DNA from 3 places in the Vibrio sp. E150_018 genome. Region 2 is predicted to be linked to each of the others. Evidence: riboswitches for the same ligand, from Rfam matches in the RefSeq annotation. Region 2 holds a riboswitch; each other region holds the start of a gene.
The links. A riboswitch is a leader RNA that binds a small molecule or an ion and turns the genes downstream of it on or off. The one in region 2 is predicted to bind thiamine pyrophosphate.
Positions count from the first base shown of each region.

Region 1: linked by a shared signal. The riboswitch ahead of ACE3G9_RS11030 (ABC transporter ATP-binding protein) and the one ahead of thiD (bifunctional hydroxymethylpyrimidine kinase/phosphomethylpyrimidine kinase) in region 2 are both predicted to bind thiamine pyrophosphate.
Region 3: linked by a shared signal. The riboswitch ahead of thiC (phosphomethylpyrimidine synthase ThiC) and the one ahead of thiD (bifunctional hydroxymethylpyrimidine kinase/phosphomethylpyrimidine kinase) in region 2 are both predicted to bind thiamine pyrophosphate.

Region 1 is NZ_JBHGNY010000010.1:59,397-67,560, reverse strand. It holds gene ACE3G9_RS11065 (LysR substrate-binding domain-containing protein) at 1-496, shown strand, start outside; gene ACE3G9_RS11060 (ion transporter) at 493-1,326, opposite strand; gene thiE (thiamine phosphate synthase) at 1,442-2,056, opposite strand; gene thiM (hydroxyethylthiazole kinase) at 2,096-2,890, opposite strand; gene tenA (thiaminase II) at 2,904-3,572, opposite strand; gene ACE3G9_RS11040 (ABC transporter substrate-binding protein) at 3,621-4,568, opposite strand; partial or broken gene ACE3G9_RS11035 (ABC transporter permease) at 4,669-5,403, opposite strand; gene ACE3G9_RS11030 (ABC transporter ATP-binding protein) at 5,462-6,220, opposite strand; TPP riboswitch at 6,496-6,595, opposite strand; gene ACE3G9_RS11025 (LysR family transcriptional regulator) at 6,877-7,764, opposite strand; gene ACE3G9_RS11020 (MBL fold metallo-hydrolase) at 7,872-8,164, shown strand, end outside.
Region 2 is NZ_JBHGNY010000001.1:465,350-473,513, reverse strand. It holds gene ACE3G9_RS02200 (dicarboxylate/amino acid:cation symporter) at 87-1,391, shown strand; gene ACE3G9_RS02195 (DMT family transporter) at 1,540-2,442, shown strand; gene thiD (bifunctional hydroxymethylpyrimidine kinase/phosphomethylpyrimidine kinase) at 2,539-3,387, opposite strand; TPP riboswitch at 3,448-3,546, opposite strand; gene ACE3G9_RS02185 (sterol desaturase family protein) at 3,757-4,545, shown strand; gene ACE3G9_RS02180 (zinc transporter ZntB) at 4,592-5,533, opposite strand; gene ACE3G9_RS02175 (DUF502 domain-containing protein) at 5,673-6,413, shown strand; gene ACE3G9_RS02170 (glutathione S-transferase family protein) at 6,479-7,090, opposite strand; gene ACE3G9_RS02165 (TetR/AcrR family transcriptional regulator) at 7,229-7,819, shown strand; gene ACE3G9_RS02160 (DUF2058 domain-containing protein) at 7,887-8,164, opposite strand, start outside.
Region 3 is NZ_JBHGNY010000022.1:20,431-28,594, forward strand. It holds gene ACE3G9_RS15005 (aminopeptidase P family protein) at 1-1,006, shown strand, start outside; gene thiH (2-iminoacetate synthase ThiH) at 1,194-2,306, opposite strand; gene ACE3G9_RS15015 (thiazole synthase) at 2,312-3,091, opposite strand; gene thiS (sulfur carrier protein ThiS) at 3,094-3,297, opposite strand; gene ACE3G9_RS15025 (HesA/MoeB/ThiF family protein) at 3,342-4,088, opposite strand; gene thiE (thiamine phosphate synthase) at 4,117-5,328, opposite strand; gene thiC (phosphomethylpyrimidine synthase ThiC) at 5,328-7,292, opposite strand; TPP riboswitch at 7,410-7,507, opposite strand; gene crcB (fluoride efflux transporter CrcB) at 7,553-7,933, opposite strand.

The DNA.
Region 1 (8,164 bases), on a different contig from region 2:
GAATATCGAGCTTTGGCTAACCAATCAGTTAGTCGATCTTACCGAAGAAAAAGTCGATTTAGCGATCCGCTTAGGTGCGTTGGATGATTCGAGTATGATGGCGAAAAAATTACGTCCAAGACAGCAATATCTCTGCGCCTCGCCCAAATATTTACGCCAATATGGTAAACCGGAATCACTGAACGATCTCAAGCATCATAATTGCCTAGTAGGAACCCTAGACTATTGGCGTTTTCATAATAGGAAGTTAACTGTAAATGGCTCGTTAAAGTGCAACAATGGTTATGCATTGCTGGATGCGGCGCTCAAAGGGATTGGCATTGTTCAACTGCCCGACTACTACGTAGAAAGTTATCTAGAGTCAGGTCAATTGATCTCACTATTGCCTCAACACCAAACAAAAAATGATGGTGTGTGGGCGGTCTACCCTCACAACCATCATTTATCGACTAAAGTTCGTTTACTGCTCGACTATTTAGATAAGCACTTGAACTAAGGTTGCTTTTTATTCATTTCAGCTAGCGTTGCTTGTAGCTTATCCAACTTTTCATTAAGTATCTGCATTTCCTGTGAAGTTGCCATGGTATCCGCATCCGGGTTTTGCTCTTCACGTAGTTGCTTATGCTCTTCTGACATCACTTCCAAAATCGTACCGACCATCATATTCAAGAAAATGAACGCGGTAAGGAAGATGAACGTTAGGTAGTAGATCCAACTCAGTGAATAGACTTCCATGGTTTCATACATCACATCGGTCCAATCCTCAAACGTCGCCACTCGGAACAGGGTTAGCATTGAAATCGACACATCACTCCACAAGGTTGGGTTAATGTGCGCGAACAACATGCTGCCTATTGCGGCATAAATGTAGAAGATCACAAACATTAATAACCCGATATACCCCATCTGAGGAATCGCTTTTATCAATGCATTGACCAGTACTCGTAACTCCGGAACCATGGATACCAAACGCAACACACGGAAGATGCGTAGTAGCCTCGCGATCAGTATGGTCGAGCCTGCCGCTGGATATAAGCTACCGATAACAATAATGGTATCGAAAATATTCCAGCCCTTTTTAAAGAAAGCGCGGATACCATCACTGGCGAGGTAGCGGATCACTAATTCCACTAAAAAGAATACCGTGATCGCGATATCCATAATGTTGAGTGCCGACTCCATCGTCGGAGGTAAAGAATAGGTATGGGCTCCAACCGTTAGGGCTGAAATGATGATCACCGCAATGACAAACCATTGAAAGCTTTTGCTTTGATCGATGCGTTTGAAAGCTCGCTGAAAGTGCGAAAAGGTAGACGTTTGTTCCAAGAATTTATCCCTTAAGAGTCTCGTATTATTAACTCACATCATGATAAGTGGATTCTTGGTATAACAAAGTGAATAGACGTAACAGAGTATTACCTGCACGTCTATTCAATAACAGTTACCTCATTAAGCCTAACAAGTATTTGGCCGCAGCTTGTGGATCTTGCGCATGACAAATGGCTGAAACTAAAGCCAAACCATGTACGCCCGTTGCCATTAACTCAGGAATATTGCCTTGGTTAATGCCACCAATCCCGACTATCGGTAACGAGGTAGTATTCAGCGCCTTTTGCAAACCATCTATTCCCCAATGATTTTTCGTATTGGTTTTGGTCGGGGTGGCAAAAATGGCGCTTAAACCAATGTAGTCAATTGGTAACGTATCGGCTTGTGCAAGTTGTTGTTCGTTTTCAATCGACAAGCCAAGGATCTTATCTGGGCCAATTAACCGACGAGCGATGTCAGCAGGCATATCCGACTGACCGAGATGAACGCCATCAGCATCAATCGCCAGTGCAACATCCACTCGGTCATTGATAATTAAAGGAACGCCGCTGCCGGTTAAAATATCTTTTACTGCTTGTGCCCGTTCAATAAAAGCACGCACATCACCATGTTTTTCGCGCACTTGCAGCATGGTAATGCCACCTAACACTGCTTCACTGACGACACGTTTCAGTGTGGCTAAATCTTGTTGATCATCGGTGACCAAATACAAACGATAGTCGCTCATTGCGCTTCCTTATTCAACACGCTCTAGGTTTAGATATTCTCATTTAAGACGTTTTACTTTAAGACGCTGGCTCAGCGTTTGCACATCAAGTTGATATAACTCATCTAACAATGCCATTTGCAGACTACCCGGACCGCGCGCTTGCTCCGCAGCAATCTCACCTGCTACACCAAGCACCGCTGTGGCTGCTAAACCAGACTCATCACCGACGGCGGCAAATGCTCCGGTCAAAGCGCTAAGCGTACACCCCATCCCTGTTACGCATGGCATCATTGAGTGGCCATTGTTGAGTTTTACGGTTTGTGTATTACTCACTATGTAGTCGGTTTCACCGGAGATCACCACATTCGCACCATACTCATTAACCAAGAAGCTGGCTGCGCTTAATGCCGCATCACTACTATCTAAAGCATCGACACCTTTGCTTTGCGCTTGTTCACCGGCTAATGCAATAACCTCAGAAGCGTTGCCACGAATGATCAACTTATTGGCTAACTGAGCAATTTTACGTGAAGTGTTGGTGCGTAGCTGGCTGGCACCACAACCCACAGGATCAAGCACCACTACTTTGTTGTTGGCATTGGCTTGCTCGACGGCAAACATCATTCGCTCTGTCCAAGCACTATCAAGCGTGCCGATATTCACCACCAGCGCGCCTGCAAATGACATCATCTCCGCCATTTCTTGTTTTGAATGCGCCATGATGGGAGAGGCACCAATTGCCAATAACGCATTAGCCGTATTATTCATCACTACATAATTCGTAATGTTCACGACCAATGGCTTCTGCTCTCGTAACGAAGTTAGCGCTTGAGTAATTTGTTCAATTAACATGTGAGTTCTCCAATTAGCCCTGCTTAACGTTTAAACCTTGTTGCCAAAAAGCTACTTCCATACGGGTTGCAGTTTTAAATACTTCAATCAAGTTTCGGCCACGCTGACTATTAATATCGATTTCATCTAGCAGTTGATTAAAGTGCTCCGCTCCACTTGCTACACCAGACTGAAACTCTTCGCCGCCGTATAAATTTATCCAGCTCGCATAAGGGTTACCTTCCAAAACAGTATCGGCACCTTCTATCAACCTTTTACCAATCACGGCATACCCAATCGAACAAGGCGCTAAAGCAGCATAAAGATCGACGAGATCGCCGGTCATGCCAGCATCAAGGACATAACGGGTATAGGCAACGGTGCCAAAATCTTCTGGCTCATTTTCCAAATCACTTTCGGTTAATCCCCACTGGCCACAATAAGTCACATGATGCGACAGTTCAGAATCAAGTAAACCTTGTACCGTCGGTAGAGCACGGCGCATATCATCCAAAGTACGGGCTTTGTAAATCGCCAATGCATAAGCTCGTGCATACTGCTTTAAAAATAAGAAATCTTGCTTTAGATAATGTAAAAAACAAGGTTGCTCCAGAGTACCTTTTGCCAATTGCTCAACGAAAGCATGTTCGGTGTATTGCTGCCAATCTTGCTGACAAGCGTCGATCAAATCTTGGTATTTCATAAGTGGTTATCTCAAATGGGTAATATTAAATAAACTCAATTTTTTAGCTTAAAGGCTCGGTACGTAATCTTTTGCTTTTGGTAGCGTCTCGATGATTTTTTTATCAAACATAAACTTGGCGTAATCGTCATAACGTTTGAGATCAACCGCCGATGGACGCAATGCAAAACGAGTTAAAGTATCTTTCCACGCACGATGATTCAGCTCGTTATCTAGCGTATCCGGTGCGTAGGCGACAAACTCTTTCCACGAGGTTTCAGGATGATTAACAATATAAGTCGTAGCTTGTTGTAATGCGCTATTGAAAGCTTGGATCTTCTCTTTATCGTAGCTTTTAGCATTGGCAACAAATACCAACTCATCATAAGCAGGCACACCATGTTCTTCAGGGTAGAAAGATTTCGCTTTATAACCTTCTAGTGCTAGCTGATTAGTTTCAAAGTTACGTAGGCCACCCCAAATCGCATCTACCTTGCCAGACGCTAATGAAGACGATAGCGCCCAGCCAACATTGATCATTTGCACATCAGAAAGCTCAACGCCCTCTTGCGCTAACATAGTACCCACCGTTGCCCCTTCATTACCGGAAATCGAAATACCGATCTTCTTACCTTTAAGGTCTGCAAGATTTTGATTCTTTCCATTATCCAGCACCATCAATGTATTTAAAGGCGTTGCGATAAGGGTTGCAGAGCGAATTAAGGGCAAACCGGCTGCCACATCAATGGTTAGACTAGGTTGGTATGAAATCGCCATATCCACCTTACCTGCTGCAACCAACTTGGCCGGAGTGCTAGGGTCGGCTGGTTCTTGAATATTGACTTTTAAACCTTGTTGCTTGAAGTAACCTCGCTCTTTGGCGATCACTATGGGGCCATGATTTGGATTGACGAACCAATCTAGCATTAAGGTCATTTCTTTGTCTGCGGCCAGCGCATGAGTCGAAATAAGCGAGGTAACTAAAGTGACAGCACTAATCAATTTGTTTATTTTCACGAATCATTCCTTCTTAAATTGTCCTGTTGGTTTACGATTTACTAGGTTCTGTTGAACTTTCGATACTTGGAGAGCGTTATTTGCTTTCCCAAGGGCTTAATCATTTGCTCTCCCAAGGAATAGCAGCTTTCAATAATTTATCGGTGATGAAATACAAGGCGATCGAGAGCATTGCCAGAATAAATAACGCGGCAAACATTTCATCGATAATCATCCGGGCATTAGCTTGTAACATCAGATAGCCCAAGCCTTCACTGGATCCGACCCACTCCCCCACGACGGCTCCAATCGGCGCGATCACTACCGCGACACGAATCCCTGAAGCTAAGGTTGGTAAGGCTGCCGGTAGTTGAATATGGCGTAACAATTGCCACTTAGAAGCGCCCATGGTTTTGGCAAGATCAAGGTAACCGGTTGGGGTATTACGCAAGCCGTCATAACAACAAGTGGTCACCGGGAAAAATATAATGATGGCCGCCATCATCACTTTCGATGCGATGCCATAACCAAGCCAAAGCATCAACACTGGCGCGATAGCAAATACTGGGATCGCCTGGCTGGCAATAAGAATCGGCAATAACCAACGTTTGAACGGTTCAAACATCAACATTTGTAAAGCGAACAGCAGGCCCATCGATAAACCAAGCGCAAGACCTAACAAGATTTCCTGTGCGGTTACCCAAGTGTGTTTAAGCAACACATCATATCGAGTGAGTAATTTATCCAGCACATCGACAGGCGCAGGTAGAATAAAGCTTGGCATATCAAACATAACCACAACCAACTGCCATAAGCCGAGTATCACCACAACCGTAACTAACAAACGTAGCGCAGGATGTGTCACACGCTCTTTTTGATTCACTCGGCAAGAAAGCGATTGGTATTGAGTCATCTCACTCATAATCTTTCTCCAATTGCTGCAAAATGGCTTGTTGTAACGCGGCGCATTCGCCATCCAATACTCGGGGAGTCGGCGATTCTGGCACCGCAAGAGATTGCGCTTTAGCTGGTGTTCCTTGCAGTACATACAATTGATTGGCTAGCCGGACAGCTTCTTGTGGATCATGGGTGATCAAAACCACGGTTTTCTCTTTCAATAACTCGGCAGACAAGGTCTGTAATTTATGGCGAGTTACGGCATCTAACGCAGAGAAAGGTTCATCCATCAATACCACTGGCTTGTCTTGCATTAAAGTACGAGCAAGTGCCACACGTTGCTTCATTCCACCAGAAAGTTGGTCCGGCTTGGCATAGCAATAATCCACCAGCCCAACTTGCTGCAATAATTTCAGCGCACGTTGCTGTTCTTGCTGTGAATCGCTTTGAGAATGATTAAAACGCGAACTTAAACAAACGTTATCCAACACATTGAGCCACGGCAGCAGTAAATCTTGTTGAGCCATATAAGCAATATGCTCGGTTAACAGTAAGTTATCGGTAGTCGTCAGCTCGCCTTGCCACTCCACTTTGTCAGCTAATAAACCCGCTAAGTAACGAAGAATCGTCGTTTTTCCGCAACCACTTCGACCTAGCAATACCGTCCATTGCCCGGCTGGGATCTGCATATTGATGCCTGAAAGCGTCGGAGTTTGACTATCTTTATATTGCAAACAAGCGTTTGTAATTTGGATGCCGATGGTTTTAGCTGGCATTGCTCTAGAAGACGTAGCTTTAATAGACATCGCTAACGCCCAGCTTACTCGCGATAGTGTTAGGGATGAGCGATAAGTGATTAAAATCAACGTCGTAGGATCCAGAAATCACAGGTGCATTAGATTCTTTTAATGAAGATATTTTTTGAGGATTACACTGTATTGAAGAATTCGCCATTACCACTCCTATTACCGACGTATAGGAACTGGCTTTGGCCGTCATTGGGAAAGATCGAAGACCCGATTATCCAAGGTTTCCGAAGTGATTCGGCGAATGGCAAAGCGTGATAGTTCCCTACGTCAGTGCTAACTGAATCAGGTTCTACGGGTCTCGAATTTCGATCTCAGCCAATATTGGCTCCCCGACTATTACGTATAAATCATAACAGGACATTAACATCAGTAATATGCTTTTTTGATAATAAATCCTATTTAGAATGCATTTATGAGAACTAGATATTTTGTTTGCGTCCCCTTTTTATTTACCTGATTTATTACCTTAATCAACCGCCATACCCGTATAATTTGGGTTTGCTCCACCTCCATCGCAATATCAGATAAGGGTATGCTGTTGGGCATTATGATCAATATAAGTTGGAAAGAGACACCATGTAGAAAGATCCACTGAGCATCTTGTCATGACAACAAACCACACATTACCAACGAGGTTCAGAAAAATAATCTGACAAATAATCAATCAGAGCACGGACAGTGGGGGACATGTACTTTCTGGAAGAATAGAGCGCGTAAATGGTTAAATCATCTGGTTTCCAATTCGGTAAAACCTGCTTAAGCTGACCACTTTTAAGATATTGGTTTACGAGGTAAGTCGGTTGAATAGCTATCCCTGCGCCACACAATACTGCGTGCAGTAAGGTTGTTGTTTCATTCGCGGTGAGATTACACTTAACTTCTACTGATTGTTGAGAACTGTCTTGCGTCAAATGCCAGATATGTTGTTGGAAATTTTTATATCCAAGACAAGTATGATTCATTAAGTCGTGTGGCTTTGAAATAGTGCGACTATTACCTAAATATCCCGGAGAAGCCACGACAACAGACTCACATACCGATATAGGCTTACCTATCAAAGAAGGATCAGGCGCCGAGGCAATTCGGATAGCGAGATCTATTTGCCTCTCAGTCAAATCAGCTACTGAATCTTGCAAATCAATATCGACATTTACATTGGGGTGTTCTGACATAAACGCTTGAATAGCGGGAACCAATTGAGAATAACCAAATGACATGCTGGTTGCCAACCTAACGGTACCTGATAATTGACCACTGATGTCTGCCAGCCCGCTTAAGCTTTCTGCTTGTCTAAGCCATTGTTTAACTTCATCAAGGCATGTTTCGCCCGCGGTTGTCAAAGACACTTTTCGTGTTGTTCTATGTAACAGGCGGGTATTAAGCCAAGCTTCCATTGCCTCAATATATCTCGTTACCATAGGACGAGACATATTTAGCCTGTCTGCTGTAGCGGTAAAACTCCCCGTCTTAGCAACCTCAACAAATACGGTTGCGGCTGTTAGTCTATCCATACATTTGTTCGAATTAAGAAACAATGATGTTCACTTTGGTGTATTTATATGCACATGTCAATTCCTTATTATCCTTTTCATACCCAAACACACTAAAGGAGAACGGTATGAAAAAATTCATTCTAATGGCTGCATCTATCTTATTGGCAGCAACCGCAACTGCAGCCGAAAACACACCATTAACTTTTGATATTTATAACGCTGACGAGAATAGCTTCTACGTAAATTCAACATTAATCATCGGTGAGAGTGAAGTTATGGTGGTCGACACAGGCTTCACCAAAGCTGATGCTCTACGTATCGCCGCAAAAGTTCTTGATAGTGGCAAAGAACTCAAAACTATTTTTATTAGTCAGGCTGATCCAGATTATTACTTTGGTGCAGAAGAGTTACATGCATT
Region 2 (8,164 bases):
TACATTTTAGGAGGATCTTTACAAAGTTCTGCTAATCTCCGATTCACTTTGCAAGTTGTACAAAGTATTCATATGGAGATCAGTTCATGACGAACGACAACAACAAAACAAAACGCTCACTTACGAGCAAAATTCTATTCGGCATGTTTGCCGGTATTCTATGTGGATTTTTAATTCGCACATTCCTATCTGGCAATGAATTCATTGATGCATATATCGTCAATGGTCTATTCGATGTCGGTGGGAAAATCTTTATTGCTAGCTTAAAAATGCTAGTTATTCCTCTTGTCTTTGTTTCTCTAGTTTGTGGTACGAGTTCATTAAAAGACATCACTACTCTAGGTCGCCTAGGTGGTAAGACTCTTGCTTTTTATATTACGACAACCGCAGTGGCAATTACGCTAGCATTAATAATGGGTATCTTCTTCCAACCAGGCTCTGGTGCTGATCTAACCTCAGCGGCATCATTTAGTACTGCAGAAGCACCATCATTAGGTCAAGTGATTGTTAACATGTTCCCGAGTAACCCAATGGCGGCAATGTCTCAAGGTAATACTCTACAAGTTATCGTATTTGCTGTGTTATTCGGTATTGCGATTAGCCTTGCTGGTGAAGCCGGCCAACGCGTAAGTAACTTCTTCAACGACGTTAATGCCGTCATCATGAAGCTAGTCACTATTTTGATGGAAGTTGCCCCTTACGGTATTTTCTTCTTAATGGGAAAACTGTTTACAGGACTTGGTTTAGAAGCGATAGGTAACCTAGCCGCTTACTTCTTAGTTCTAGTTGGTGCTTTACTTATTCACGCATTTGTTACTTATAGCGTGCTGCTGAAAGTGCTTTCTGGTCTAAACCCAGTTGTATTTTGGAAGAAGATGAAAGATGCAATTATGTTTGCATTCTCAACCGCCTCTTCTAATGCAACGATTCCAGTGACCATGGAAACGGCAACACATCGTTTAGGCGTAAGCAATAAAATCGCTTCGTTCACGGTCCCTCTTGGTGCGACCATCAATATGGATGGTACTGCGATCATGCAAGGTGTAGCGACCGCCTTTATTGCACAAGCATTTAATGTGGATTTAACCCTTGGTGATTATGTCACTGTTATCTTAACGGCAACGTTAGCTTCAGTGGGTACAGCAGGTGTTCCGGGTGTTGGTCTGATCATGCTAGCAATGGTTCTAAATCAAGTTGGTTTACCACTAGAAGGTATTGCACTTATCATGGGTGTTGACCGCTTACTTGACATGATCCGTACTGCAGTTAACATTACTGGTGATAGTGTTGTAACTTGTATCGTTGCTAAATCTGAAAATGAAATGAACGTTGATACGTTCAACGATCCTAAAGCTGGTGAAATTGAACTAGGTTTACGAACTAAAGCTTAATCTTTCATCTGATTAATAACCCTTAACCGTTATCATGTAGATAAACTCGGTTAAGGGTTTTTTCATTTTAAAGTTCCACATTACCAACAGATTCGCGTATCGAGTGATGCTAATCTGATCACTTGCCCTCTATCACGGTATGTTCTTAATGACTCAAGAATCAAAAGCAACCATCATTTTAATTTTGACCACCATATTTGCCGGACTCGGTTGGATCTTTTCCAAGCAAGCGATTATGGGTCTTCCTCCCTTTGCTTTCATTGGAACTCGATTTGTCTGTGCCTCTATATTTTTACTGCCTTTTTGTTATAAGCAACTTATCGCTTTAACACGAGCACAATTAATCAATGCTACCAGTGTCGGAATATTAATGTCCTGCGCATTGCTTACGTGGGTAACCGCTATTTCTGTTACTGATACCTTGGCAGAAGGTGCCTTCATTTCAAGCCTTGCCATGTTATTTGCACCACTTGTGGGCTGGGCTCTTTTTAAACAAAAACCCATCCGCATGTTTTGGATTTCTTTGCCATTCGCGGTGTTAGGATTAGGCTTTTTATCTTTGTCTAACGGTTATCAACATTCCCCTAGCCAAATTTGGTTTTTAATATCTGCTGTCTTATTGGCCTTTCACTTCAATTTTAATGCTAAATACGCCCAAAGCGTTCCAAGTTTGGCGTTAGCTTGTATTCAACTTTTTGTAGTCGGCACAGTGGGAACCATCGCTTCACTTTTACTAGAGCAATGGCCAGATCAAATCACCAATGAAACATGGATGTGGGTAGTATTAAGTACCGTTCTCGCCACCAGCTTACGTTATGTAATGCAAACCATGGGACAAAAACTCACCACATCAGGCAATGCAGCCATCATTATGATTTTAGAACCAGTATGGGCGAGTTCATTAAGTGTGGTGTTTTATGGCGATGATATGCCAGTAGGAAAAGTGATTGGTTGCGCGCTGATTCTATGGTCGCTATTCGTTTACCGCGGTGGCGCTAAATTATTAGAAAGACGACAACAAACGCTGCCGCCTGAATCCAATAAAGAATAGTGACTGTATCTAGGGTCTGTTGACCTTTCGTGGCTAAATTTTGTTCGAGATAAAAGCGTTTTAGGCGAGGCAAGTCGATTGTAACCTAGTCTTTAATTATTTAATCGCTTGGGCATAAAAATGGTGGACGGGACCTGCTCCTTTCCCCACATTAAGCTCATCTGCATGAGTCAATGCATTCGATAAATACTGCTTCGCATGCCCAATCGCTTCTGTTAGGTCAAAGCCTTGCGCTAAATAGGAAGCAATCGCAGAAGAAAGTGTACACCCTGTTCCGTGAGTATTTTTTGTCGCAATGCGCTGATGCGTGTAGACCGCGGTTTGATTTCGTTGAATAAGCCAATCTCGGCTTTCCTCACCTTTCAAGTGCCCACCTTTTAATAAAATATCGACCTTATGCAATTCTGAGTGAGCTTTTAACTTCTCTATAAAACCTTCAATTTCACTCTCTGATTTTGGTTCAGGCTCCCCAATCAATAACCCAGCTTCAGGCAAATTTGGGGTGATTAAGTCTACTAACGGAATGAGCTTTTTTTTCAGTGTTTGAATTGCAACTGGTTGGATTAATGGGTCTCCACTAGTGGCTACCATGACGGGATCTAACACTACATTCTTTAAGTTATAGTGCGTTAGTTTTTCAGCGATTACTTCAATCACATCACTATCATTAAGCATACCGATCTTTACCGCAGAGACATTAATATCTGAAAAAATAGAATCTAATTGCTGACCAATAAATTCAGCTGAAACCGGAAAGATGGCATCTACGCCTTGAGTATTTTGCGCAGTGAGTGCAGTAATAACGGAACAAGCAAAACACCCTGTTGCAGAAATCGCTTTAATATCAGCTTGAATACCGGCTCCACCACCAGAGTCAGATCCTGCGATAGTCAATACATTAGAAATACACGAAGTGTTTGGCGATGGGAAAGTTGATTGAGGCATATATTACTTCCTTTTAGCGCACAGAAGTAATACACATGTAGAGATGAAATTAGAATGCTCGACACGTTGGTATTAGTTCCCTACGCTGATGTTAATCAGATCAGGTTCAACGGGTCTCACTTAAGTGATCTCAGCCTACTGGCTCCCCGACTAATATGCTTAGAGCATGGCGGTTTATCGTTTAAACTATCCATACACTAAAGATTGGCTTCAATGTAGAGTTAACTCATCAAATTGTAAAGCTATTCACTCAAAACTAGTGATCTTGTTCTTATATGAAATTTTACTTACATAGATACTGTCTAATGATACATAGCTAACATATTAATCACTGTAACCCCACGAGACCAAACCATGTCGGAACTATTGATGTCACAACAATCACTGATTCGTATTAGCGTATTTACTCTAGTGTTGGTGACCATGGCGGTTTGGGAAATCAAACGGCCGAAAAAATACCTCAGCCAACCTAAGCTCTACCGTTGGGCCAATAACTTAGGTTTGGTGTTTTTTAATAGCTTTCTACTACCTTTCACTCTGCCATTTCTCGCAGTCGGTTTTGCCTACCTAATGCAGAACAACCACGTAGGCTTGTTTCATTGGCTCAATATTCCTGCATGGTTAAACCTAGTATGCGGGTTGCTCTTGTTAGATATGGTGATTTATTGGCAGCATCGTCTATTTCATAAGATCCCGCTGCTTTGGCGTTTACATCGTGTCCATCATGCCGATCAAGATATCGATGTCACTACCGGCTCACGCTTTCATTTCATCGAGATTTGGCTTTCAATGCTGATTAAACTCGCGACGATTGCCGCACTTGGGATTTCGCCTCTAGCTGTATTTATATTCGAAGTACTACTGAACGCCAGTGCGATGTTCAACCACAGCAATATCGCCTTATCTCATCGCATTGATGATCGATTAAGAAAGTGGATTGTCACACCAGATATGCACCGTGTTCACCATTCTATTCATCGCAATGAAACCGATAGCAACTACGGGTTTTGTTTATCCGTTTGGGATCGTTGGTTTGATAGTTATATTATCCAACCGAAAGATGGCCATGAAAAAATGACAATTGGGATTAACCTATTCCGCTCAGCTAAGGAGCAGTCACTACTCAAAATGTTGTCACAACCGTTTAGAAATAAATAACGCAGGCGACTGAACCTGCGTTAATGACTCGCTGAAGGTTTGGAAACTAAAAGAACTTCAGCCAGCGCAACAAGATAAATTCCAATACAAACGTCACACCTAGCCCTGCGCAAAAAATAAAGAATGACAATGGATTATCAACACCGGGGATCCCACCAACATTGATGCCTAATAAACCGGTTAAGAAACTGACCGGTAGAAATATCGCAGCAATCACAGTAAACAAGTAGGTATTACGGTTCATCTTCTCGGCTTGTTCTTGCTCGATGTCCGCTTTGATCAACTGAATCTGTTCAATATAAAAATCAATCGATTCATTAATTCGAATCACGGTATCCAATGCGTTACGCATTTTCAGTTCGACCTCTTCCATTTCTGGGTGGCCAACTTCTAAGAAATCATCGTGGGCGTAACGTTGAGGTTTCATAAAGCGACGAAGCTTTAATAGACGTTTATGAATAACATGTAGGTCACTGTTTGTACCGTCACCTTCTTCAATTTCAAATAACTGCTCTTCTACCTCATTCAAGAAGCCGGCGATGTTTTGATTTAAACCTTCGATAATCGATAATAATAAACGAGCGGTACTTTTCGGCCCTTTTTGTTCACCTAGTGCATTGCGAATACTGGTAATAGCTTTAGAAGATATTTTACGGGTTGAGATTAACGTGCCTTTATGCCAAAGAATGCGCACACTCAGCATGTCATCTGGCATTGCGCCTTCATTTAAATTCACACCACGCATGATAAGTAGAAACGATTGATCGTCGAAAAGCTCAAAGCGTGGGCGCGTGTCATCAGCAAGCAGGCTATCTACCACACCCGATTCAAACTCATTGTCTAGCAACCATTCACGTAATGCTCCGGCTTCACGCTGACAATGATACCAATGGTTCTCTTGCAGCATATCTATCGGCTCTTTAGGTTCAACCAATTGCGCTGGCTGGGTAGAAAAATCCCACTGTTCAATCAAAAAGCTATGTGACATATTGCCTGCTCTCACTTTTCTATTTATTTCATGTTATTAACGCAGAGGTTACATTAGGCTGCAAGAACTAGATATGCTTAATGCTGGTTAGGTGTGAAATTATCACAACCCATAGAGTAAACGTGTAAGAGATTTATTAATGAAGAAACTGATTATTCGCAAAATAAAAATAGGCATGTTGTTTGTGATCCCTTTAGTGATCGCCAGCTGGGTCGTTAACGCAGTGGTTCGCTTTATGGATAAAACTGCTGGCTACTTTTTACCAGAACAACTGCATGAAAAGTTAAGTGACATTTGGGGATTTGGACTGTTTGCTGCTTTAATTTTGATGTTTATTTTCGGCATTATTTTTGATGGTAATTTACAGCAGCGTTTTTACACTTGGTTATCAGAAAAAACTATTAACCGTATTCCTGGCTTCGGCATCATTCATAACTCTACCAAGCAAATTATGGAAGCGTTAACCTCAGAAGAATCGCCTTTCAAAAAGCCTGCGTTCAGCCGCTCTTGGTCTGGTCCCAATTCAAAAGAAATCGTATTTGATCTTGGTCCAACCTGGATGATCCCAAATCAAAGTGGTGAGATGTTTTTAGGCCCAGATGGCAAATTCTACCCAGTGCCAGAAGAAGGGTACCGTGTGGTATTCGTACCTCAAGCGATTAACTTGTCGAATGGTTATGTGCGGTTTGAAAAAGAAGAAGATTTGATTTACGTACCTCACCTTGCCGTTGAGCAATTAACCGCAACATTGGTTTCATGTGGCTTAACCTTGCCGAAAAAGCCCGATAATGCACTAGGGAAAGTTTTAAAAAATGAACAAGAAATGCAACAAGCATTAAAGGAATGGAAAGAGAAGCAAGCTCAGAGTCCAGTGAAGTGAGTTAATCATAAAAGCAATAGTGCACGCCTTTAACTTAGACGTGCACTATTTAATCAATAAACTGCTTATTGAAATGCAGGACGCTCCGATACCTTACTGTACCAAGCTTTAATATTCGGATAGCTATCAAGCACTTTGATCTCCAACGCTTTCTCGCACACAAAACCAACGAAAAGAAACCCTGTGATATCCACAATGCTAAAACGCTCACCCGCAATATATGGATTCTTAGATAACTGCATATCTAATTTAGGTAGAAACTCTTCTACGCGTAACTTTGCCTCATTACCCCAGGCTTCAATGCAACGTTCACGGTCACCATAAACACCAGATAAATTACGGAAGGCTTGAAAGCCCATATGTAAGCCATCAAGTTCTACAATACGCTGCCACATTTCCACCAAGCCCTTTTCAGCCGGAGTGGTGCCAAACAATGAAGTATCATTTTGATGTTCAGCAAAAAAACGACAAATTGCGATGGTTTCACTGATACAAGTACCGTCATCAAGCTCCAACATTGGCACTTTGCCATTGACACTTTTTTCTTGATATTCCGGCGTTAAATTCTCTCCTTCACGAACATTAAGTTGAACACGGTCAACCTCTACTCCTAATTCCTTCAAGAAGATCCCAACACGGCGTGAGCTTGGATTGGCAGCAAATTCATATATTTTCATTATTAACTTCCTTTTCTGAACGTTCGTTTAGTTATAACTTAGCGAATAACTAAACGAACAGTCAACAATTTCTTTAACGTCGTTTAGATTCTTGCTACATTCGTAACTATCTTAGGCATTAAATAAGCGAGTCGCTTCGTGGCAAGAAGAAGTAATTTTGATAAAAACGAGAAATTGATAGAGGCTATGCAACTATTTTGGCAGCAAGGTTACGCCAATACCTCTATATCGGATCTTGTCGAACACCTAGCCATCAATCGTTTTAGTCTCTATAACACTTTTGGTGATAAGCACGCTTTATATATCAATGCCCTTAACTACTACTTTGAAAACATTTCAAAGCCGGCAGCTAAACCACTTTTTGACTCTAATGCTAACTTAGAAACCTTAACGGATTTTTTACTGAAATTTTCCAATCTTCAAAAAAGCCAACAATTCGGGTGCTTCATTCAAAATGCCCTGCTTGAGCACGCTAATCGAGATCAAGATGTTCAACTGACAGGAAGGTGTTTATTTACTCATTTAAGTGACGGGGTCACAAGCTGCTTGAACCATGCTAAAGCACAAGGACAATTGAGTGAAAGTATGGATATATCGAGTTTGACCGATTTAATCCTCACTCAAATACAAGGCATGCGGGTATTAGGAAAAGCCAAGCAATATGATCGCTTAGATAATGCAACCAAGATGCTGATTCGTATTCTAAACGCAAACAAAAAAGGCAGATAAAACAGAGCGATTATTGCTCTATCTCATCTACCTTTTATTTCATCATTTGGTTAGATTTTATAGTGAATTACCACATCAAATCATCAGGAACGACGAAGTCTGCGTATGGATCATCTTCATCTTGCTCTTCTTGAGTCAGGACATTATTCAATACAATGCTTTCTTCATCACGTTGGAAGATTTTGTCTGCCACACTTGCCGGAATAATCGCGTAACCCTCTAGGTAACGAGCAATCGCTAAACGACCTTTGGTTAATTGATCTTGTGTTGGCTTATCAACATAAAGCTTTTTCACTAATGAGCCGTCGGTAAAGTTATAACCGATATCACCGTCGGATATTTCAA
Region 3 (8,164 bases), on a different contig from region 2:
CTCACTAACGGGCAAAAAAATCATTGTTGATCCAGCCAGCAGTAATGCCTGGTTTAGCCAAATATTAGAAAATAGTCAGGCGCATATTATTGCAGCCAGTGATCCATGTTTACTACCTAAAGCGATTAAAAACAAAACTGAATCACAAGGCATGATTAATTGTCATGTTCGAGATGGTGTGGCAATGGCGAAGTTCTTATGTTGGATTGATTCTGAAGTTGAAGCTGGTCGCTTTCACGATGAAAACACCCTATCTAATCAGTTGCATGATTTCCGTAAACAAGATGAGTCATTAGCCGATTTAAGTTTTGATACCATTTCCGCAGCAGGAAGCAATGCAGCTATGTGTCATTACAATCACGCTGATCAAGTAGAGTTTGGCAAGCTAGAATTAAACTCACTTTATCTTGTCGATTCAGGCGGCCAGTACCCAGACGGCACTACTGATATCACTCGTACCGTGGCAATTGGTGAGCCTTCAACTTTTATGAAGCAACAATTCACACTGGTACTCAAAGGCCACATTGCTTTGGCAACGGCACGTTTTCCAGAAGGAACGACTGGTAGCCAACTCGATATTTTGGCTCGCCAATATTTATGGGCTGAAGGCTATAATTATGATCATGGTACCGGGCATGGTGTGGGTCATTTCTTAAGTGTTCATGAAGGACCACAACGTATATCCCCTGCTTACAATGGCGTAGCCCTACAAGCAGGTATGGTGCTATCCAATGAACCGGGTTACTACCGTGCTAACGAGTTTGGCATTCGCATTGAAAACCTGGAGTTAGTCACTGAGAAACAAACCCAAGGTGATTTATCTATTCTTGGTTTTGAATCTCTTACGCGTTGTCCAATCGATGTTAGAGCGATTGAGCGCACGCTGTTAACCACTAACGAGATTGAGTGGCTAAACCAGTACCATCAAAAAGTATGGAATGATGTCAGCCCACTCGTTGATGGTGAGGTAAAACAATGGTTAAAGCAGGCTACCTTAGCGATTTAATTAACAACCGTTTTCACTATAAATAACCTCAACAGCAGATAATAGAAGTCACTCAATACTGCAGTTGATAGTAAATAAAAACAAAGCCCGTTTCGATGTCAACCGAGACGGGCTTTATTGTTTCACGTGAAACCTATTTGAAACTCACTATAGTTGAGAATAACTATGTAACTATAATCTACACAAATCAGCCAGAATAAGCGTGATGCCAATCCGTCCACACCGCTTCATAGCCACGTTGTTGCACCGACTTAACCACCTCTTCAACTGAACGCTCATCACTAATGGCAAATTGCTCTAACTCTACCTCTGAATTAGCATAACCACCCGGCTGGGTTTTTGATGCGGCAGAGATATGGGTAACCCCTAGTGGCAAAACGTTATCCCTAAAACTCGGTTGTTCGCGTGTCGATAATGACAACTCAACTTCATGGTTGAACAAACGGAATGCACAAATAAGCTGTACGAGTTGTTTATCTGTCATGACCGATTTGGGTTGCAGAGCACCCTCACATGGTCGCAACCTAGGAAATGAAATTGAATAGCGAGAGGTCCAGTACTGCTTTTCTAAATACTGCAAATGTGCCGCCGTAAACAAACAATCGGTTCTCCAGTCTTCTAAACCAATCAGAGCCCCTATACCGATTTTATCAACTCCCGCTTTGGCAACACGATCAGGCGTTTCGAGTCGGTAATAGAAATCCTGTTTATTCCCTCTTAAGTGATGTTTAGCATAAGTACTTGGATGATAGGTTTCTTGATAGACCATCACCGCATCAAGTCCTAGCGTTTTCAGTTCGCGGTAATCATCTTGATCAAGCGGTTGAACTTCCATCGCCAAGTAAGAAAACTGCTGCTTAATCACAGGTAGCATAGTGCGGAAATAGTTCATGCCGACTTTAGTTTCATGTTCACCGGTGACTAATAACACACTATCAAAATTCATCGCTTTGATAGCTTCTACTTCTGCTTCTACCTCAGTTTGATCGAGTGTCCTACGTTTAATTTTATTCTCCATAGAGAAACCACAATAAGTACAAGCGTTGGCGCACAAGTTAGAAAGGTACAGTGGAATGTAGAAATTAATATTATGACCAAATCGCTGACGGGTCAGAGCATAAGAACGTTGCGCCATGTGCTCAACATAAGGTTCAGCAGCGGGTGAAATTAACGCCTTAAAATCTTCCAAGTTTAATCTGGTTTTAGCTAAAGCTCGCTCAACATCAGCAGGCGTTTTACTATGAATGGACAAATAGACTTGATCCCAATCTAGCGTTTTAAATACCTCAGTAAAAGTCATATCACCTACCCTAAAAACGCAGTAAGCGGACTTGATGCACTTGCTTGCAGGCTTACTCCACCTAACCCTGCAAGATAAGCCTGGCGTCCTGACTGTACGGCAAGTTTGAATGCTTGCGCCATTGCTACAGGATTAGCCGATGATGCAATGGCGGTATTGACCAATACGGCATCAGCGCCTAGTTCCATGGCATAAGCAGCATGTGAAGGCGCGCCAATTCCAGCATCAACTACGACTGGCACGTTTGCTTGTTCGATAATAATTTTAAGAAAATCTTCTGATACCAAACCTTTATTGGAGCCAATCGGTGATGCTAAGGGCATAACGGCGGCGCAGCCAACTTCTTCTAAGCGCTTACATAGCACAGGATCAGCATGACAATAAGGTAAAACAATAAAACCTAGTTCAACTAATTTCTCAGCTGCCTTTAGTGTTTCGATAGGATCGGGCATTAGGTATTTAGGGTCAGGATGAATTTCTAATTTCAACCAATTCGTATCAAGCGCTTCTCGTGCTAACTGAGCAGCAAAAATCGCTTCCTTGGCTGTTTTTGCCCCAGAAGTATTGGGTAACAGACGTACGTTCATTTTTAATAATGGCGGTAAAATATCATCCGTTTGACGCTGTAGGTCAAGGCGCTTGAGTGCCAAGGTCGTGAGTTCTGAACTAGAATGCAGCAGCGATTCCAACATAAGGTCAGAATTAGCAAACTTGCCTGTGCCTGTAAATAATCTTGAATTGAATGTTTGGTCGGCGATAACCAGCGAATCTTGAAAATGACTCATGATTACCCTCCTGCGATCATAGTGAAAACCGAAACATCATCACTATCATTAAGTGTCGTTTCGGTCCACTGCGTTTTAGGAATAACATCCTGATTAATCGCAATCGCAATACTTTGTTGATTCAGAGATAGCCGAGAAAGTAATTGAATTAGGTTATATTGATTCTTCTCTAAAATGTGTACTTGTTGGTTCACCGTGACTTGCATGGTGCCTCCTTAGATCCTTCTTTGCGGAGACTGATTTATACCCATCAGCTTCCACAAACTGGACACTCGGCATCTTTAGCAATATTAAACTTCTGCCAAGATAGCGTTTGTCCATCAAATAAATTAAGAGACGCAGGTTTTAGTTTGTCGTTTTGAGTTAAGTATTTGATCGCTTCAAGCGCTTGTAAATTACCTAACGTACCCACGACTGGGCCAATCACTCCCGATTCTGAACATTTCAAACCTGCGCTGTTATCTTGATATGGCACAGCACAACGGTAACAAGGTGATGAATGGTGCTTAAAATCAAAGCTCATTAATTGCCCGACCCAACCGATCGCGGAACCTGAAATCAGTGGCGTATTTCCATCATGGCAAGCTTTATTAACCGCCTGTCTAGTTGGAAAGTTATCACTACAATCTAATACCACATCAGCCAGCATCACTTCTAAATTCAGCTGAGCGTCTTCTATAAATGATTTAACACTACGAACTTTGCAATTAGGATTTAACTGCTTCAGTTGTTCGGCAGTCGCTTCTGCTTTATTTCTTCCAATATCAGATTCACGGTATATTACCTGACGCTGTAAATTGGATGAGTCAACTTCATCACCATCGGCAACCACTAATGAACCAATCCCCGCTCCGGCGAGATAAAGCGCAGCCGCTGAGCCTAGTCCACCACAACCCACCAACAGTACTTTGCTACCAATAAGTTTTTCTTGGCCCACTTCTGACACTTCTGGAACCATGATTTGTCGTTGGTAGCGCTGAAATTGTTGGTCGTTCATTGTTTTCCCTTATTACCTATTAGAGCTGTTAAGCAATGGCCTTTTGACTTCGTGGGGAAGCCATAATTTGATAGAAAGAATCTATCGCCAATTGTATATCATTTGCCTGTGTAATAGCACGAACCACCGCTAAGCTGCTCACTCCGGTTTGCCATACTTGTGCTGCATTATTCAAATCAATGCCTCCTATTGCTACCGTTGGAAAATCATCACCTATTAACATTTGGTACCCCGTTAACTTATTCAAACCCTGCGGTTGCGATGGCATTTTTTTGGTTGTGGTTGGGAAAATATGTCCAAGCGCAATGTAGGAAGGTTTCAGTTGCTTGGCGCGTAAAATCTCATAATAACCATGAGTTGAAATACCTAAACGTAAGCCAGCTTGATTAATCGCCTGTAAATCAGCGACTTCAATATCTTCCTGTCCAAGGTGAATGCCATAAGCCCTATATTTAATCGCAAGTTGCCAGTGATCATTAATGAATAGCTGTGCTTTATACTCTCGGCCAAGCTCTATCGCATGCTTTATATTTACTTCTAAGTCAGAGTCACTCGGATCTTTCATTCGAAGCTGAAGCGTTTTAACCCCTCGTTTAAGCAAGATTTCGATCCATTCAACTGAATCAACCACTGGGTATAAGCCGATGTTGTGTGGTATCAGTTTGAATGGAGGACAGATTTGAGGTGTAGCCGCTTGGGCTAATTGTGGAAATACGCGCGCATCAACTGGCCATGTTTCACGTGAAACATCCTGGTATTGTTTCACTGCGGCATTCGCAATGATAGCGGCATCTTCGAGTGTAAACTCCAAGCATAAACTAACAACAAACCAACAGTAATGACGAATAGTCACTTCATGATTCCACTTCATATTAAAAGTATGCAAATCAGCAGACAATCCATTCGCAAGCCTAATTTTATCCGTAAGTACATCACCATCATTTACTGCCACCGAGATTGAACTTACCCCGTTTTCAGAAGTAAGTGATACATTCGGTTCATTTTGATAGCACAAAACAAGGTCGCAACCTTCATCTTGGTTATCGACATCAAACACTGCAGAAATCACTTTAGGGCCAGATGTTAAATGAACAACTGCTGATAAATCACCTACAGGCGAGCATGTTGAAAACTCAACATCAGGCAAAATAAAACCCGCTTGCTTAACTGCTTCTACACAAGATTGAACTTGCTGTTTAAATAAAGCTTCATCGACACCATTAAAGACAAGCTTACTCATTACTTATCCTCCTGCTCTGCCAATTCTTTATGCTTTGGCTGAACCGCAGGATGATAAAGTTCAGAACCTGTCTCAAGAAATTCACGTGATTTGTCTTTCATCCCTTCTAACGGATCGCCTATCATTTTTACCTCAATAGCCTGATCAGCAGATACTTGCTCACTGTCTTTGACATACTCACGCACCTCTTGAGAGATTTTCATCGAGCAGAACTTAGGACCACACATCGAGCAGAAATGAGCAACTTTACCGGACTCTTGAGGCAATGTTTCATCGTGAAAAGCCAATGCCGTTTCGGGATCGAGCGAGAGGTTAAATTGGTCATGCCAACGAAATTCGAAACGCGCCTTAGATAAAGCATTATCACGAATTTGTGCACCAGGATGCCCTTTTGCTAAATCACCGGCATGTGCTGCAAGCTTATAAGTAATAAGCCCAGTCTTAACATCTTCTTTATTAGGTAGACCTAAATGCTCTTTTGGGGTGACATAACAAAGCATGGCACAGCCAAACCAGCCAATCATCGCGGCACCAATGCCAGAAGTAATATGATCATAGCCAGGAGCGATATCAGTAGTGAGTGGACCTAATGTATAAAAGGGCGCTTCATGGCAATGCTTTAATTGTTCATCCATATTCTCTTTGATCATGTGCATAGGAACATGACCAGGACCTTCAATCATAACTTGAACATCGTATTCCCAAGCAACCTTGGTCAGTTCGCCTAATGTACGTAATTCCGAAAATTGAGCTTCATCATTAGCATCGGCAATTGAGCCCGGACGCAGACCATCACCAAGCGACAATGCCACATCATACTGAGCACAAATCTCACAAATCTCGCGAAAATGAGTATAAAGAAAACTTTCTTGGTGATGAGCCAAACACCACTTAGCAATAATAGAACCACCACGAGAAACAATCCCCGTAACTCGCTTAGCCGTCATAGGAACATAACGTAATAGCAACCCTGCATGAATAGTAAAGTAATCTACACCTTGCTCAGCTTGTTCGATCAAAGTATCGCGCATCACTTCCCAATTGAGGTTTTCCGCAACACCATTTACTTTTTCTAATGCTTGATACATTGGAACCGTACCAATAGGGACAGGACTATTACGCAGAATCCACTCACGCGTTTCATGAATATTACGTCCAGTAGAAAGATCCATAACGGTATCGCCGCCCCAACGAGTCGACCAAACCAATTTTTCAACTTCTTCTTCAATCGAGGATGACACCGATGAGTTACCAATATTGGCATTCACTTTAATTAAAAAGTTGCGGCCAATGATCATTGGCTCAGATTCAGGATGATTAATGTTGGATGGAATGATCGCTCGCCCTTCTGCCACTTCACGGCGAACAAACTCTGGGGTAATTTCTTTAGGCAGATGGGCACCAAAGTTTTGTCCTGGATGCTGTTGGTTTAATTGCTCATCAGTGAATTTTTGACGTCCCATATTTTCACGAATCGCAATATATTCCATCTCAGGAGTAATGATCCCCTTACGCGCATAATGCAGTTGCGTCACACAGCACCCCTGCTTTGCTTTCCGTATTTTAGGTAAATTTCCGTACCTGAGTTCATCTAATGTTTCATCATTAAGTCTCTCTTGAGAAAATTCAGATGAAACAAAATCAAGATATTCAGTGTCATTACGTTCAGAAATCCACTGTTTACGTAACTTAGGTAACCCTTCATATAAGTTTATATTGTGAGTAGGATCCGTATAAACACCGGAAGTATCATAAACATGGATAGGTTTATTCGGCTCTGAGATGGGGTTATCTTTCGAGCCTCCAACCAAACTATCAGTAAGGGAGATTTCACGCATAGGTACACGTATATCAGAACGACTTCCTTGAATATAAACTTTTTGCGAATTGGGATAAGGTTGGACAGACAGGGAATCGATAAAATTCTTAGCGTCCATTCTGGCTTGTTTACGACTTGACGACATAGCATTTTCCTTTAACTGTATGAGTTAGAAGCCCGAAGGGTAAATGCTTGACGGATTTTGATGCACAAGAGTGGATCTGTAGAAACAGATACATATATAGAGGGGTAATTGTAGATAGATTACTCTTCTCTCGTTCCCTTCGCAGGTATTAGCCTGATCAGGTTCAACGGATCCCGCATAGCGGTCTCAGCCTTATGGCACTCCGACAAGTGACGTAATTATAGACAGATAAATGAATGAAATTCAATTTTTCTGATAAATTAACTCTTAGAAATACATTGAAAGCCGATCCAAGCAGCAAAAATACTAATAGTTACATTCAATAATATATTTAAGACAGCTTTAAAGAATTCACCTTGCTGAAATAAAGTCACATTATCGATTGAAAAAGTTGAGAAAGTTGTAAAAGCCCCTAAAAAGCCTAAGCCGAGAATCTGTTTCCATGGCGTAGATTCAATGGTTCCATTATTCAGAGAGGAAATAAGAAGCCCCATAAGAAATGAACCAAATATATTTACAAACAATGTTCCATAAGGAAAGGTTCTACCTAACATTAACACAAAGATTTCTGAGATTATGTAACGAGAACATGCCCCTATAGCCCCACCAAGAGCAATATAAAGCAAGACACTAAGCTGGATTAACAAGATAAAACTCCTCTAAGCTTTCATGTATCAATAAATTTTAGAAATCATGTATAGAATACCTGAACTTAATGTATAGATATATCTCCTATTCTGCTATAAAAATATACAGAGAACAAAACGGGCTCTCCATGCTTTTGAAGCATTTTCAACAGACGAAAAAAAACCTGATTCTTTCGAATCAGGTTTCTACTCTTTATCTAAGAGATATAAGTGGCGGAGTGGACG